Linked DNA regions of Aquitalea magnusonii. Each later gene encodes a partner of the first gene's protein in a complex. Links are inferred from orthologs where the notes say so. Each region holds a gene or a part of one and is shown on either strand. Other genes may lie near its edges. The genes, in order: dapF and DLM_RS16065.

Region 1 (3,314 bases):
TGCCATTGCATGTTTGGGCTCCTTTATTGAGGGCGCTTCTTGGGCACCCATGCCCACACCATTTCGCAGATAACCGGTGACTCCCCCGATTCGTCTGTTACGCTGACATCAACCAGCACATCACCCTTGTCGGTGTCGTACATGGCGTGAATCTGCGCGTCGCTCAGTGTGGCCACAGCGCGCATATTGCCCTGCGCGCGCTTGATGTAATTCACCTTCATCGACTTGAGCAGCATCAGCTTGTCATCCGGCACGTTCATGCCCACGACAAAGCCACTGGCGGTCTCGGCCAGCAGTGCCATGGCCGCGGCATGTACGCCCTTGATATGGTTTTGCACCTTGCGCTGGTTGCGAATGGAAACAGTCAGGCTGCTATGCCCCACCTGCTCAAAGCGAATGCCGGATGTGGACAGAAAAGGAACCAGCCGCCCAAACAGCAGGGACAAGACCCTGCTGCGCATACCGACCGGCAACTTGCCTACCTTGTCGGCAATGCGACTCATGCTGTTTTTTTGATAATCCATGCGTGTTAGCCCTCTGTTTTATGTCATGGAAGTGAAGCATCCAGGCCCAGCAAGGCCCGGATCTGGATTTTCAGCGCGTCGATCACTGCCTGGTCGGTACGCGCCAGTTGCAAGCCGCCCTGCAGGGCGGCCAGCATCAACAGGCCCATGGCTTCCGGCGTGCCGGCATAGCGCATGCTGCCATCAGCCCGCCCGCGCGCAGCAATGCTGACCGCCCAGTCACGCATTTCATCGACAAAGGCATTGGCTTCCTGCTGCATTTCCTGTGGCAGGGTCTGGTATTCGGTCGTCAGGATGCCGCTGGGACAAATTTGCTGGTCACGCTCGAAATAGGCATCGGTCAGCGTGTAATAGCGCTCCAGTTGCTCGGCAGGTGTCAAGGCCAGCTGCGCTTCGATAAAGCGCTGGAAGCGACGGCGGTAACGCTGGATCAGCGCCACGCCAAGGTCGGTTTTCTTGGGGTAATGGTAGTGAATGGCAGCATTACGCACGCCCAGTACCGAACTGATGTGCTGATAGCTGAAAGCATTGTAGCCACGCGTCAGCAGCAGCTCCTCGGCAATGTCGAGAATGCGCTTGCGGGTATCGCTTTTGGTATCGGTGGCAGGTTTCATCAGCAAACTTTACTTACTGGTTAGTAAGGTGTCAATCGAATGGCTCCAAAGCTGGACAGGCATGGCATATCGGTTATGATGGAAGGCATTTGGCCAACCCTGAGACCGGACCTTTTCCGATGCGACTCAAATTCAGCAAGATGCATGGCCTGGGCAATGACTTCATGGTAATTGACGGTGTCAGACAAACCGTCTCCCTCGATACCGACAGAATTCGCCAACTTGGCAACCGCCACTTCGGCATCGGCTTTGATCAGCTGCTGCTGGTGGAATCCCCCCAGGAAGAAAACAACGATTTTCGCTACCGCATTTTCAATAATGACGGCAGTGAAGTGGAGCAATGCGGCAACGGCGCACGCTGTTTTGCCAAGTTTGTCTGCGACCAGAAACTGACCAACAAGAAGGCCATCCGGGTGGAAACCGCCAAAGGCGTGATCGTTCCGGAATACCTGGGCCAGAACCAGGCGATTGTCGACATGGGCGTGCCACGCTTCCGGCCCGTGGACATCCCCTTTGTTGCCGAAGGCGACGCCATCACCTACCCGCTGGATACCGGCGGCTACAGTTGCGACATCAGCGTGGTATCAATGGGGAACCCGCACGCCGTGCAGGTGGTCGATAATGTCGACACCGCGCCGGTCAAGGAACTGGGTGCCCTGATTGAAATTCATCATCGCTTTCCGGAGAAGGTCAACGCCGGCTTCATGCAGATTGTTTCGCGGCAGGAAATCCGCCTGCGCGTCTTTGAGCGCGGTGCCGGCGAAACCCTGGCCTGCGGCACCGGGGCCTGCGCTGCGGTTGTGGCTGGCATCCGCCGCGGCCTGCTGGACAGCAAGGTGCTGGTGCATACCCGCGGTGGCGACCTGCAAATCGAATGGCATGGCGATGGTCAGCCCGTACGCATGACTGGTCCGGCCATGACGGTATTCCAAGGCGAAATCGAAGTCTGAACTGCCAAGGCGCGCATGCGCCGCACAAGGAGAATGTTGATGCAAAGCGAAGAGGTTCTGGCCTTTCTGGATAGCCATCCGGATTTCCTGCAGCACCATGCCGAGCGCTTTGGTCTGCGCGGCCAGATGGCGCAGGACCGGGTGGTGGTTTCACTGGCAGACCGCCAGATGCTGGAACTGAAAGACCGCAACCGCCAGTTGGAAGCCCGCCTGCATCAACTCATCCGCCACGGCGAAGCCAATGACCAGATCATCCATAGTGCGCACCGGCTGTCGCTGATGCTGCAGCGCTGCCTGAACCTGCAGCAGATTGCGGATGGTCTGGCCAGTTGCTTCCATCAGGATTTTGCACTGGATCGCATGGCACTGCGCCTGTGGCACCCGGCAGCCGAATCCTCACCCTTGTACAATGCGCGCCATGAAGTCCAGGCATTGGCGCGCAATCTGTCCGCCCCCTACTGCGGCCCTTATGTCAATGATGAAGTGCTGGGCTGGTTCCCGGCCACGCCGGTACTGCAATCATTCAGCCAGATACCGCTGACCGATGCCAGCGGCAGCGCATTCGGCTTGCTGGTACTTGCCAGCGATGACGCTCAACGCTTCACCTTCGACATGCATACACACTACCTGGCCCAAATGGGTGAAATCATTTCCGCAGCGCTGCTGCGCGTGCTGGGACAGGCATGACCGCAACCATCGGGGGCTGGACCATCATTCTGCTGCTGGCCGCATATTTGCTGCACATCCTGTGGCGACAGATCGCTGCACGCAGCCCGGTTGCCATTGCAGCTTTTGTTGCAGGCTATTTCCTGCTGGCTACGACCATCCGTCTGACCGAGCCCTATCACCTGCTGCGCCCCATCTGGCTACCCTTCGTTTACAGCTACATCTGGCTGGCAATCTCGGCGGCCATCTGGTTGCCCGCCGCCGTCAGTGCCGGCAGGCGAGGCCTGAGCTTTCCGGCCGAATCTCCGCGCATCACCGCCCTGCTGATCTCCCAGCTTACATTGGGCCTGGGCTGCCTGCTGACTTCTCCATTCCTGCAATGGCGTCCGATGGCAGCCTACATCATGATGCCGCCGATGATTGTGATCATCAGCTATCTGCTGTACCGCCTGTTCCTGCTGGCCCTGCTGCGCAGCAAATGGGCTGGCTTGTCATGGGGCATGCTGCTTTTGAGCACCTTGCTGTCGCCACTGGCATGCAGTGTGCTGGGCGGATGGCTG
Region 2 (3,278 bases), 1.5 Mb from region 1 along the record:
TCGATGTCTTCGCTTTCGCAATCGGTCAGTTTGCCCGGCAGCACGGCCACGCCGGAGCCCTTTTTCTTTTCCACCTTTTTGACTGACTTCAGGCGCGACTGCGCCTGGCGAATGGCCAGCTCGGCAATCTTCTTGCCCGCTTCCACATTCTGGTTCAGCCATAGCTCCACCGGGTCGCGCGACAGGCTGGAAATCAGCTTCAGCGCATCGCGGCTGGTGAGCTTGTCCTTGGTCTGGCCTTGGAATTGCGGGTCCAGCACGCGGGCCGACAGCACAAAGCGCACCCGGCTCCACACGTCCTCTGCCATCAGCTTGACACCGCGCGGCAGCAGGTTGTGGTGGTCGATGAAGCTCTTCACCGCATCGAACACCCCGGCACGCAGGCCAGCTTCATGGGTGCCGCCAGACGGGGTGGGAATCAGGTTGACATAGCTCTCGCCGCTGGCCCCATCTTCAAACCAGGCCATCGCCCACTGCACGCCTTCGCCCTTGGCAAATTGTTCGTGGTCGTCACCGATATAGGCTTCGGCGGCGAACAGCGGCGCAATCGGCTCGTCACCGTTGCACAGCTCGGCCAGATAGCTCTTCAGGCCCTGCGGGTACTGCCACACCTTGACCTCGGCACCACTGGGCTTCTCTACCGTCAGCGACACCGCCACGCCGGGCAGCAGCACCGCCTTGGCGCGCAGCAGGCGTTCCAGCTCAGGCAAGGAGTAACGCGGGCTTTCAAAATACTTGCCATCCGGCCATACCCGCACCCGGGTGCCGCTGGTGCGCGGGCCGCAGTCGCCAATGCGGGCCAGGGGTTCGATCACGTCGCCGCCGGAAAACACCAGGCGGTGTACACCGCCTTCGCGCTTGACCTCGACTTCCAGCCGGGTGGACAAGGCATTGGTCACCGACACACCTACGCCATGCAAACCACCGGAGAAGGCATAGGCACCACCGTCTTTCTTGTTGAACTTGCCACCGGCATGCAGGCGGGTGAATACCAGCTCCACCACCGGCACGCCTTCTTGCGGATGCAGGCCAACCGGAATGCCGCGGCCATCATCTTCCACCGACAAGGAACCATCCTGATGCACGGTAACGGCAATCTTGCGGGCATAGCCACCCAGCGCCTCGTCGGCGGCGTTATCGATGACTTCCTGGCAGATATGGGTGGGGTCGGTGGTGCGGGTATACATGCCCGGTCGCTCTTTGACCGGCTCCAGCCCCTTGAGTACCCGTACCGAGGATTCGTCGTACTGTTGCGTCATAGCTTTTATCGTCGCCTGTAACGGCCCTGCAGCCAGGGCCAAGCCTGATGATGATGTTGCCACCGTGCCGACAGGCAGGGTGGTCATGATGCTCAAACGGCAGCCCAGGGCCGCCGCTTGCTTGATGGGTGAGACAGACTGACCGTGCGCTCAGTGGTCCTGCTGCTTGTCCGGCAAACCTTCGGCCACCGGAGCCGGCCGGGCAGACTGCCGCATGCGCTGCAAAAAGCTGTCGTAGTTTTCCAAGCCCTTGAGGAAGCGCGACAACTCGGTCAGCGCGCGGATATACACATCACGCTTGAATTCGATGACGGCATCCACCGGTGCCCAGTAGTCGTTCCAGCGCCAGCCATCGAACTCCGGATGACTGCTGGCACGCAGGCAGACATCGCAGTCGCGCCCGGTCAGCCGCAGCAGGAACCAGATCTGCTTCTGTCCCTTGTAACTGCCACGCCATTCGCGGCGCACCCAGTTGCTGGGCACTTCGTAACGCAGCCAGTCGCGGGTGCGCCCCACGATCTTGACATGTTGCGGCAACAGCCCGACTTCCTCCAGCAGCTCGCGGTACATCGCAGCCTCCGGGCTTTCACCCGGCTTGATGCCCCCTTGCGGAAATTGCCAGGAATGTTCGCGTACCCGCTTGCCCCAGAACACCTCATTTTTGCCATTGATGAGGATGATTCCGACATTGGGGCGATATCCGTCCCGGTCCAGCATGAAAAAAACCTGCAAATCGTCTAGTTGACCGAATTTTTGCACATTTCGACAGCTCTTGCCATGCGCCTGACGTGGCGGCTTGCCAGCAATTCCACCACACACTGCCTGGCACACCGTGAAAAGAATTGACGCCCCATGCCAAAGGCGTTTAAAAATCCGGCACAGCACCTTGCTGCCCACACCCCGGAAGGCCTCGCTTTCATGCAAGCACGTCGCAGTCCAGCCACATTCCCACCCCTGCCTGCGGCAGCGGTGGTGCCGTGCGCCTGGGCAGACCCGACAGCCTTGTCGCTTGGCTTCTTCGTCCAGCCGTTTACCGCAGTCGGTCACCGCTAGCGTTTTGCCGTATTACCCGCCCATGTGGCGGCTATCGACAATTCAACGCCCAAGGACCCTCCATGCTGAATCCTGCAGACTGGCTGCAACACCATGGCATTCGCACTGTCGAATGCCTGTTTTCCGATATTACCGGTACCGCGCGCGGCAAGATCTTGCCGGCCACAAGCGTATTGAACGGCAGCGAATTGCGCTTTTCGCAAGTGGGGCTGGTACAGAGCGTCACCGGCGACTGCCTGCAACAACTGGTCCCCGAGCTGGACCCGGACATGCTGCTGCAAGCTGACCTCAGCACCCTGCGCCGCCTGCCATTCAGCCATGAGCCGGCCGCCATGCTGATTCACGACTGCCTGCACGAAGATGGCAGCCTGATCGAATTCTCGCCACGCAATGTGCTGCACCGGGTACTGGCACGCTATGCCGAGCTGGGCCTGAAACCTGTTGTTGCACCTGAGATGGAGTTTTATCTGTTTGCCCGGCGCCAAGGGCTGGACGAAGCACCACAGCCCCCCGCCAGCTATGGCAAAAGTGGTGACAGCCTACGCCAGCCCTATGCGCTGGATAGGCTGCATGATCTGGCCGCAGTGCTGGACGACATCCGCCATGGCTGCCAGTTGCTGGGCATCGGTGCCGACACCCTGCTGCAAGAGGTGGGCTGTGGACAACTGGAAATCAATCTGCAGCATGGCGACGCCATTGCGCTGGCCGACCAGGCCTTCCTGTTCAAACGCATGGTACGCGAGGCCGCCACCCGTCATGCGCTGGAAGCCTGCTTCATGGCCAAGCCGCTGGCCAATGATGCCGGCAGCGCCATGCACATCCACCAGAGCCTGGTGTACGCTGACAGCGGCCGCAATGCTTTCTCGCTGGATAACGGCCAAGCCGCAGCGCGCTTTGCCCACTATATCGCCGGCCTGCAACGCTATTTGCCGGATGCCTTGCTGCTGCTGGCACCCTACGTCAACT

The links.
Region 2: the proteins of dapF (region 1) and DLM_RS16065 are in contact, whole or in part, in a solved structure (PDB 5YGU), measured with the Escherichia coli proteins. The link is inferred for Aquitalea magnusonii from one-to-one orthologs.

What each region holds. Positions count from the first base shown.
Region 1 is NZ_AP018823.1:1,896,108-1,899,421, forward strand. What follows is about bases 176-3,172. They hold dapF (diaminopimelate epimerase), read left to right. Parts: upstream 176-1,257; coding sequence 1,258-2,088; downstream 2,089-3,172. Other genes in these bases: DLM_RS09115 (DUF4442 domain-containing protein), read right to left, coding at 176-524; DLM_RS09120 (TetR/AcrR family transcriptional regulator), read right to left, coding at 548-1,138; DLM_RS09130 (DUF484 family protein), read left to right, coding at 2,128-2,775; DLM_RS09135 (hypothetical protein), read left to right, coding at 2,772-3,172. In the rest of the region: DLM_RS09110 (crotonase/enoyl-CoA hydratase family protein), read right to left, coding at 1-11; more of DLM_RS09115, read right to left, coding at 24-175; more of DLM_RS09135, read left to right, coding at 3,173-3,314. UniProt on the Escherichia coli protein: Involved in the succinylase branch of the L-lysine biosynthesis and in the biosynthesis of the pentapeptide incorporated in the peptidoglycan moiety. Catalyzes the stereoinversion of LL-2,6-diaminopimelate (L,L-DAP) to meso-diaminopimelate (meso-DAP).
Region 2 is NZ_AP018823.1:3,372,998-3,376,275, forward strand. The notes cover bases 194-3,154. They hold DLM_RS16065 (RNA pyrophosphohydrolase), read right to left. Parts: upstream 1,977-3,154; coding sequence 1,410-1,976; downstream 194-1,409. Other genes in these bases: parE (DNA topoisomerase IV subunit B), read right to left, coding at 194-1,259; DLM_RS16070 (glutamine synthetase family protein), read left to right, coding at 2,375-3,154. In the rest of the region: more of parE, read right to left, coding at 1-193; more of DLM_RS16070, read left to right, coding at 3,155-3,278. UniProt on the Escherichia coli protein: Master regulator of 5'-end-dependent mRNA decay.